DNA from 2 places in the Gorillibacterium sp. CAU 1737 genome. Region 2 is predicted to be linked to the other one. Evidence: a T-box and tRNA genes for the amino acid it is inferred to sense, from the RefSeq annotation. Region 2 holds a T-box; the other holds one or more tRNA genes.
The links. The T-box of region 2 lies ahead of leuS (leucine--tRNA ligase). A T-box ahead of a tRNA ligase gene usually reads a tRNA of that ligase, here a tRNA-Leu.
Positions count from the first base shown of each region.

Region 1: it has a tRNA-Leu gene. The T-box ahead of leuS (leucine--tRNA ligase) is inferred to sense a tRNA for this amino acid. The anticodon was not compared.

Region 1 covers NZ_JBDQQO010000001.1:905,780-910,634, forward strand. The annotation lists gene AAFN83_RS04205 (MDR family MFS transporter) at 1-1,158, opposite strand, end outside; partial or broken gene msrA (peptide-methionine (S)-S-oxide reductase MsrA) at 1,351-2,344, shown strand; tRNA gene AAFN83_RS04215 (tRNA-Leu) at 2,507-2,590, shown strand; gene AAFN83_RS04220 (hypothetical protein) at 2,815-3,162, shown strand; gene AAFN83_RS04225 (YitT family protein) at 3,331-4,170, shown strand; gene AAFN83_RS04230 (zinc ribbon domain-containing protein) at 4,264-4,527, opposite strand; gene AAFN83_RS04235 (TetR/AcrR family transcriptional regulator) at 4,541-4,855, opposite strand, start outside.
Region 2 covers NZ_JBDQQO010000014.1:49,208-54,062, forward strand. The annotation lists gene AAFN83_RS20715 (DUF4153 domain-containing protein) at 1-274, shown strand, start outside; gene AAFN83_RS20720 (AAA family ATPase) at 271-852, shown strand; T-box leader at 921-1,191, shown strand; gene leuS (leucine--tRNA ligase) at 1,246-3,714, shown strand; gene comER (late competence protein ComER) at 3,860-4,726, opposite strand.

The DNA.
Region 1 (4,855 bases), on a different contig from region 2:
GGAGGTGGAAATCCCTTTTTGATCCCCGTCAACAAACTGTTGGGAGCCAATGATGGTGACGGTGACGAGAATCCCGAACGCCATCCCTTGAATGAACAGGGCGGTTAGGCTGTACAAGTAGCTGCTTCCGGCTGACAGGTAAAACAGCTGGACACCGGACAGAACGAGGAGGACGTTGCCGATGATCAAGAGGCGGGAGTACCCGTAGCGGAGGATGAGCTTACCAGCGGGTACGGACATGAGCATCCAACCAGCCGATTGCGCAAGCAAGGCTACACCGCTCACAAAAGTGGAGTACCCTTGCTCCTGCAGGAAGGTCGGAGCATAGCTCGCGGTGCCAAACAATGCTGCATTCGACAGGAAGGCGTTGATGTTCATCCGCCGGATCGGTCGGCTGCGGAAAAGGGCAAGCGGGACGATGGGCGAGCTTTGCCGCCGTTCATAAGCAATGAAGACAGCGAGCAGGGCAACACCGGCCAATACGAGCCACCAGGCCTGCTTCTCAAAAGCGGTGGCGGCCAGCGTCAGGCTTACGCCTAAGGTGAAGAGCACGGCTCCTCCGTAGTCCACCGAGGCTGGCTTTGGCTCGTATTCTTCCTTGTAAGCCCTCAGGAAGAAGAGGGACAGCAGGCATATCGGGATGTTGATGTAGAAAATCCAGCGCCACGAGGCATACTCCGTGAATAAGGCGCCGAATAGAGGGGCGATAACCGCGGAGATGCCCCACATGGCGGAGAAGAGCGCCTGGATTTTTCCCCGTTCCTCGATGGGATACAAGTCTCCGGCGATAATCGCAGGAAAGGGGTTCATGATCCCAGCTCCGATACCCTGAACCGCGCGGAACAAAATGAGCTGCATCATGGTTTGAGACAGTCCGCAGAGCAGAGAGCCGATGAGGAATACGATGATGCCGGCAGCCAGGATGGTTTTGCGTCCGTATAAGTCTGAGATCCGTCCGGCGATGGGGGTAAGCACCGTTGAGAAGATCATATAGGAAGCGAATGCCCAGGCGTAGAGCGAATAACCGCCTAAATCCTTGACAATGATGGGCATGGTGGTGTTGATGATGGTGGTGTCCATGGAAGCGACCAGCATGGCGAGCACGATGCTGACAAGCACCTGCATTCGGTTTTGCGGTCGATTGAGCGTGGCTGGCATGAAATTCCGTCCTTTCCGGGAATGATGAAATCAAAGCATTTTCCGATTATAGCGCGTTTCCTTCGGGAAGAACAAGGGAAAGCTTTCAACGTCTCCTTCAAGCGGGTTTCATTTGAGCGAAGCGGCAGTGAAATGCTATACTAATCCCGAGTCATCTACACGTCTTTAAAAGGAACAGGAGGTACATCCCCTATGAGCGATCATCACGAACCAGAAGCCGGTAGCCGTTTGGAACAGGCAACCTTCGCGGGAGGATGTTTCTGGTGCATGATTAGCCCGTTTGAAGAGCGTCCCGGCATCATTTCCGTGGTCTCCGGCTACACGGGTGGTCATAAGGAGAATCCCACGTATAAGGAAGTATGCTCGGGAACGACGGGGCATACGGAAGCGGTTCAAATCACGTTTGATCCTGAGATTTTTCCCTATTCCGAGCTGGTGGAGGTATTCTGGCAGCAGATTGACCCGACCGATGCGGAAGGTCAATTCTGCGATCGCGGCGAATCGTACCGGACGGCCATCTTCACGTACAGCGACGAGCAGCGTGATTTGGCAGAGGTTTCGAAGAAGCGCCTGAATGAAAGCGGCCGCTTCAGTCACCCCATCGTCACCCCCATCGTTCCGGCGATGCCTTTCTATCCGGCAGAGGAATATCACCAGGACTTCCATAAGAAGAACCCGGAGCACTACAAGCAATACCGCAAGGGATCCGGTCGAGATCGGTACCTGGAGCAAGCATGGGGAGGGGAGAACCATTAAAGAGAGCTCTGAAGACTTGAAAAAGCGCCTAACTCCCCTTCAATATGAGGTGACCCAAAACAGCGCGACGGAAGCCCCCTTCCAGAACGAGTTCTTCGACCATCACGAAGAAGGCTTGTACGTGGATATCGTCTCGGGAAAGCCGCTGTTCACCTCGCTCGATAAGTACGACTCCGGCTGCGGCTGGCCCAGCTTCACCAAACCGGTGGAGGAGGAAGTTGTCAAGGAGAAGGCTGACCACAGCCACTTCATGGTCCGCACCGAAGTGCGCAGCACGGAAGCGGACTCTCACCTCGGCCACGTGTTCCCGGATGGACCCGCCGATAAGGGCGGCTTGCGCTATTGCATCAACTCCGCCGCTCTTCGGTTTATCCCGAAGGACAAGCTGGAGGAAGAAGGCTACAGCGAGTACCGGACGTTGTTTTCGTAAGGCTCTGTCCGGCTGATTAGAAAGAGGTTTTGGCCGCTGTAGTTAACGCCATAAAATACCAGTAAAAAAGGGCTTGTCAAACAACCGGGGAACGTGATATATTATTCCTCGGTTGTTCGACAGCCAAGCGGACAACGATAAGCGCAGCAACGCGCAAAATATGCGGTCATGGCGGAATTGGCAGACGCGCTAGATTCAGGTTCTAGTGTCAGCAATGACGTGGAGGTTCAAGTCCTCTTGACCGCACTACTTTCAGAAAACAGACTTTTCGTGGCAATCGGCCATAGAGAAGTCTGTTTTCTTTTTTCGTAATTTCACAATCCAGCATCTCATCGAAACCGACTTGTTTTCCAGCGTTTCTACACACAATCTTAACTCCATTTGCCATTCCTTAATCCCGTGCTTATATCGAGGGTGCTAAGCTTTGTAGCGTAGCAAAAACTTCACCGGGAAAAGGAAGGGAAAACGTCATGGACGATATTTTGCGAGGTATGGGGTTGCTGTGCATCATCATGGTGACCTTGCACGCGGCAAAGAAGATCATGGCTCATCTGGAGGCAGTCCGGGCATCGAAAGGGTCGGAAAATTACGAAGACAATGCCGTGTACAAAGCAGCTTGCGTGTTTGCTGCAGGTGGGTCGGAAGAAGAATTGAAACACATGCTGGCGGACAGCTATCAATTCGACTCTACGAAAGCGGAGCAGATCCTTCTGTTATCTAATTCAGGACGAGTGGATCGAGACCATGCTTATGCAATTTTCATTAAGGCCGTTAACGATGTGTTGGGGGAGGAAGTTTACCGCTTAACTCAATCCTGACGTTTCTCCACTGTTCCAGGCGGCAGTCTTCAGTTTGGTAAACTAGTAGCATGGTAGCACAGTTGCTTGAGAGGCTTCGAAATCCGTGATTAAATGTAGGAATGGCAGAGCGTGCCCAGCGGGTTGGAGGCACGAGAACGATTGCGGAGAGTAGGCTGTGCGGTAGAGATGAAAAAAACAGGTTTGGATTTACTCGTCATCATGGCGGGGGCTTTCGCCTTTGCGCTCGGCATCAACGTCTTTGTCATTCCTCACGAATTTGGCGAGGGCGGCGTAGTCGGCATTACGATTATTTTGTATTATCTGCTGGAATGGCCGCCGGGCTGGACCAGCCTGGTTATCAATATGCTGCTGCTTGCAGCGGGGTTTCGCTTTCTGTCCAAGCGGACGATTGCCTATACTGTGGCTGCCGTCTCGTTCCATTCCCTCTTTCTTCATCTCACCGAAGGGTGGCGGATCGTGGCCAACGATTTAATGGTCAATGCCATCTTCGGCGGAGCCATCATCGGACTGGGCATTGGGCTCATCGTTCGGGTCGGAGGAACGACGGCCGGAACGGTTATCATCGCCAAGTTCCTCAACAAATTCTGGGATTGGAACATCAGCTACGCCCTGTTGTTTTGCGACGTGTTGGTTGCATTGTGCTCCTACTTTATTATCGGGCCGGAACGGCTGATGTTCACCCTCATCATGCTGGTTGTGGCCACGAAGGTAATGGAGCTCGTCATTGCGGGACTAAATCCGACGAAGGCGGTAACCATCATCTCCAAAGAGCAGGACCGCATCGCAGACCAGGTAAACAAGCTGATGGATCGAGGCGTGACGGTGTTGAGCGGTCAGGGGTATTACACGAAAACCTCGATGGGCGTTCTCTATATCGTGGTCAACAAACAGGAGATCGCGATGCTGAAGAAAATCGTCAAAGCCACCGATCGCGAGGCGTTCCTCACGATTCACGACCTGCAGGATGTCTTTGGCAAAGGGTTTGTGGATATTCAAAATTCATAACGGGTCAAACCGCTTTGCTCACTTGTATAGGAATAAGAAGGCTCGCAGTTGCATTATGCAATTGCGAGCCTTTTGTTTACACTTTTGAACCGATTAGTTGCCAAAGTCAACGGTTTCTCTAAACTTCTCCCAAGCAGGCAGGCGCATCATCATCGCCTTCGCAGAAGTGGTAGCGACTTGGATGTCCAACCCTTGTGTTTTGATGATGAGCTTAACGAAAGATTGCAATTTCTCTGAATACGATTGCATGGTTCCATCGGGACGAGAGCAATGACGGCAGTAATCCTTTTTTTCATCCTCCATCGCGTAATCCGATAAGCTCTTCATCGGCATTCCGCACGCAATGCAAATTTTCAAATGAATCACGTCCTCAGTCTATGTTTTTCGGAGCAAGAAGCTCCATATAGAAATTCAAGATTTCATCCCCGTAGCGAAGAAGTACCGATTCTCCAGGGGCAAACAGGTCACTATTAATTAAATAATAGTGCAAGAGTCCTGTCCAGCTATTGAAGATCATATGGATGGGAAGAGTTGCAATTTTACCTTCTTCCATCTCTCTTTCTGCTACCTGACCCAAATAAAAGGATATGGTCGATTGAATCAGGATAAAGGTATTTCGGGCATCCTTAGGCAGCAATCGGCCCTCAATGACGAGTCTCGTATAGAAGGCCTCATATTCAAGCAG
Region 2 (4,855 bases):
GGTGATGACCTACGCCAATCTGGATGAGCGGATCGCCCGCAACAATACAGACCGTTACGAACGCACAGGAAAGATCGATGCGGCCTATCTTGGCGGATTGTCTTCGGATGCTTACCCGGTTCTCTCCAAGTTCCAGGCCGAGCATCCCGAGATTGAAGGTCTCTTGCAGGCGGTGCATGAGATCAAGCAAAGAGCCCAAGCCGCCACTCATCAAGGCTGGCCTTCCTGGAATTACTCTCACTGGAAGGCGGCAAAAGGAGGGACCGACGGATGATCATATGGCTGAACGGTGCATTCGGAGCTGGCAAAACCCAGACGGCTTATGAGCTGAAGAGGCGACTTCCGGGTTCGATGGTTTATGATCCGGAGGTAGCGGGAGCTTTCCTGCAAAAGGTGATCCCGAAGGAAGCGGCAACCGGCGATTTTCAGGATTATCCGATGTGGAGAGAAGTGACCTACTCCACGCTGGCCTATTTAAATAAAAGCTACAAAGGTATCATTCTTGTGCCGATGACCATTACCGAACCATTGTACTTCTGGGAGACGATTGGCCGTCTGCGTAAGGAAGGGATCGATCTTCATCACCTCACCCTTCGCGTCTCCCGTGAAACCTTGGCGAAGCGGCTGCGAAGCCGGGGAGAAGGGGGCGATTCGTGGTCGGTCGCCCAAATGGATCGCTGCCTGGAAGCGTTGGAGGCCGAGCTGTTCGCCGAGCATCTCAACACCGACGAGCTGACGGTATCGGAAACGGCAGAATCCATCGCGGCCAGATTACAGCTGCGCCTGCGCAAGGACGACCGAAGCCGGTTCGGGAAATTCCTTACTCGCTGGTTTGTACAGCTTCGAAATTAATGTCGAGAAGGGGTTCATTCGATAGGGTGTTTCTTGACAATTCCTCGGAGACTTTCTATAATGTCAGCAACAAGGCATTGAAAAGGACCAGTAATTCGACAAGCGCTTTCCCAGAGAGCCGGTAGGGTGGGAACCGGCAAGTGCGACGGATGAACTCGCCTTTGAGCCGAAGGATGAACCCGACAAGCGACGATCACCAAGAGCGAAAGCTCCTGACCGGTCAGCCCGGAAGTAGTCCGACCGTCTCGCCCGCGTTAAGGGTGTGCAAAGTGAGCCGGAGGCAACGTTTGTCCGGTTAACTAGGGTGGTACCGCGGGAAATCAACCTCTCGTCCCTAGCTTAACAGCTGGGGCGAGAGGTTTTTTTGGCAGTTATGAGTCGAGGAGGATAACCATGACGCAGGAAAGTAAGCAAAACGAGGGGCGCGAAGGGACGGTCGGCTACCATCCCCAGGCGCTCGAGCCCAAATGGCAAGGCCGCTGGGATAACCAAAAAACCTTCAAGGTGCTGGAGGACAACGACAGACCGAAGTTTTATGCCCTGGATATGTTCCCCTACCCGTCGGGAGCGGGTCTGCATGTTGGACACCCCGAAGGCTATACGGCGACGGATATCATTTCCCGCTTCAAGCGGATGCGCGGCTTCAACGTACTCCATCCGATGGGCTGGGATGCCTTCGGCCTTCCGGCCGAGCAATTCGCCATCGATACGGGAAATGACCCGCGCGACTTTACGAAGAAGAACATCGACAACTTCCGTCGGCAGATCAAATCCCTCGGGTTCTCCTACGATTGGGACCGCGAGGTCAGCACGACGGACCCGGAATACTACAAATGGACGCAATGGATTTTCATCCAGCTCTATAACAAAGGCCTCGCATATGTCGACGAAGTTCCCGTAAACTGGTGCCCGGCCCTCGGTACGGTGCTGGCGAACGAGGAAGTCATCGACGGCAAGAGCGAACGCGGCGGCCATCCGGTTATCCGCAAGCCGATGCGTCAATGGGTGCTCCGCATCACGGAATATGCTGAACGGCTCTTGGAGGACCTGGAGGAGCTTGATTGGTCCGAGAGCATCAAGGACATGCAGCGCAACTGGATCGGCAAGTCGAAGGGTGCTGAAGTGAAGTTTGCGATCGAGGGCCATGCCGACATGGCGCTTACGGTCTTCACGACACGCCCCGACACCCTGTTCGGCGCTACTTATTGCGTGCTTGCGCCGGAGCATGAATACGTCGATGCGATTACGACGCCGGAGCAGTTGGATTCCATCCAGCTGTATCGCGAGAAAGCCTCCCATAAGAGCGATCTCGAGCGCACCGACCTGGCCAAGGAGAAGACCGGGGTCTTCACCGGAGCTTACGCGGTCAACCCGGTGAACGGCGAGCGCACGCCGATCTGGATCGCCGACTACGTGCTGGCGGGCTACGGCACCGGGGCTATCATGGCGGTACCGGGTCACGATGAGCGCGACTACGAATTTGCAACGGCCTTCCAGCTTCCGATCAAGGAAGTGGTGAAGGGCGGAGACGTGGCGAAGGCTGCCTATCCGGGAGACGGAGAGCATGTTCAGTCCGGCTTCCTTGACGGACTGAAGAACGAAGAAGCCATCGCCAAGATGATCGCCTGGCTGGAAGAGAACGGCAAGGGGCAAGGCAAGACCACCTACCGCCTCCGCGACTGGCTCTTCAGCCGGCAGCGTTATTGGGGCGAGCCGATCCCGATTCTGCACCTGGAAGACGGCACGATGAAGACGGTTCCGGTGGAAGAGCTGCCGCTCATGCTTCCGAATGTGGATTCGGTGAAGCCTTCCGGAACAGGAGAGTCTCCGCTTGCGAATGTCGAAGACTGGGTCAACACCATCGATCCGGAGACCGGCATGAAGGCACGCCGCGAGACGAACACGATGCCGCAATGGGCGGGAAGCTGCTGGTATTATCTCCGGTACATCGATCCGCACAACGACAAAGAGTTTTGCTCGCCGGAGCTTCAGAAGAAGTGGCTTCCGGTTGACCTCTACATCGGCGGGGTCGAGCATGCGGTCCTTCACCTCCTGTACGCCCGCTTCTGGCACAAGGTGCTCTATGATCTCGGCTTTGTGACGACCAAGGAGCCGTTCCAGAAGCTCGTCAACCAAGGGATGATTCTCGGGAACAACAACGAGAAGATGAGCAAATCCCGCGGCAATGTCATCAACCCGGACGAAATCGTGAGCAAGTACGGGGCCGATACGCTCCGTCTGTATGAAATGTTCATGGGTCCTCTGGAGGCGACCAAGCCATGGAGCGAGACCGGGGTCGAAGGGGCTTACCGCTTCCTCAACCGGATCTGGCGCTTGTACGTCCAGGAGGACGGTACGCTGAACCCGAAGCTGACGAAGGACGAGGCGGCAGGAAGCGCCGAATTCAAGCGTGTATGGCACCGCACGATCAAAAAGATCACGGAGGATTACGAGGGCCTGCGCTTCAATACAGCGATCAGCCAACTGATGATCTTCGTGAACGAAGCGTACAAGACCGAATCGCTTCCGATCCAGGCGATGGAGCATTTCGTGCAACTGCTCTCGCCGCTCGCTCCGCATATCGCGGAAGAGCTCTGGGAGCGCCTCGGCCATACGGAGTCGATCACCTACGTTCTGTGGCCGGCTTATGACGAGGCGATGACGGTCGATGACGAGGTGGAGATCGTCGTGCAGGTGAACGGCAAGATTGCCGATCGCGTGAAGATCGCCGCCGACCTGTCACAGGAAGCGATGCAGGAGGCTGCTTTCGCACTTCCGAAGGTGAAGGAGCTGACAGAGGGCAAGTCCGTCGTCAAGGTCGTCGCCGTGAAGGGCAAGCTCGTTAACATCGTCGTGAAGTAACAAGAAAGTAACAAGAAAGAAACAGGAGCATTCAACGAGGAACAGCCATATAGGGATAAACCGCTCCCTCAAAAGAGAAGGACCTTGCTGCTGCGAGTAATCGCAGTCGGCAAGGTCCTTTTTGATTAATGGCGCAGCCGATTTGTTAGGTGCTAGTGCTGGGCGCAGAATCAGAAGCGGATGGTGAATCCCATCCCGCGAACAGTTCCGCCACCTTCTCCGCATCCTCGCGGAATTTGGCGTGCGTCACCTCGATGAGCCGCTCGAAGGTTGAACCGAGCTCTTGATCCAGCAGCTTGAGCGCGCCTTCCGTAATTCCGCCGGGAACCGAAACCCGGCGCACGATATCCTGCGGGCACATGCCGCCTGAGGTCAAGAGCATACCGGTGCCAAGCAGCATCTCGCTGGCCATGCGTCGGGCTTCCTCGCGGTCGATGCCGGACACTTCAACGGCTGCCGTGATGAGCTTGTCGAGCAAAAAGGCGAAGAAGGCCGGCCCGCAGCTCGACAGATCCGAGCTGATGCGGGTGTGCTCCTCCCGTACTTCCAGCGGCCGGCTGATGGGAGCCAGGAACTGCTCGAACCGCTGCCTGTCTTTTCGCCCCACCCGGCTGCCATAGATGCAAAGTGCCGCACCGCCGAGCACATAGTTGGTTACGCTCGGGATGACCTTCGCGACTTTGCCGGGGAGCCGTTCTTCCAATTGGTCGACCATAACCGGGCTCGTAATGGACACCACCCACTGGTCTTCCCGGCAGAAGGGGGCAATTTGATGAAGCAAATGAGGGTAATCCCCCGGTTTTACGCAGAGGAAGAGGATATCGCTTCTTGAGGCAGCCTCTGTAACACTCTCCGCGAGCTGAAGGCCGGGAAAGCAGCGGGCTAGCCGTTCGGCCTTGGACGGAGTCCGGTTGACCGCTAGAATCTCCTCCGGAAGCAGCTCGCCGGAGCGGATGAACGCTTCGATCAGGATGCTTCCCATGCTTCCGGTCCCGATAAAGCCAGTCAACACCTTTCGTCCCTCCTTATCCATGCTCCTATGTCGCAGAGCGGATATACCGATTCCATTCACTTTATGTATCGGGTTGGGATTCTATGTATTCTTTTTAGCCTCACGTTGATGTTAACGGAAAGCTTATCC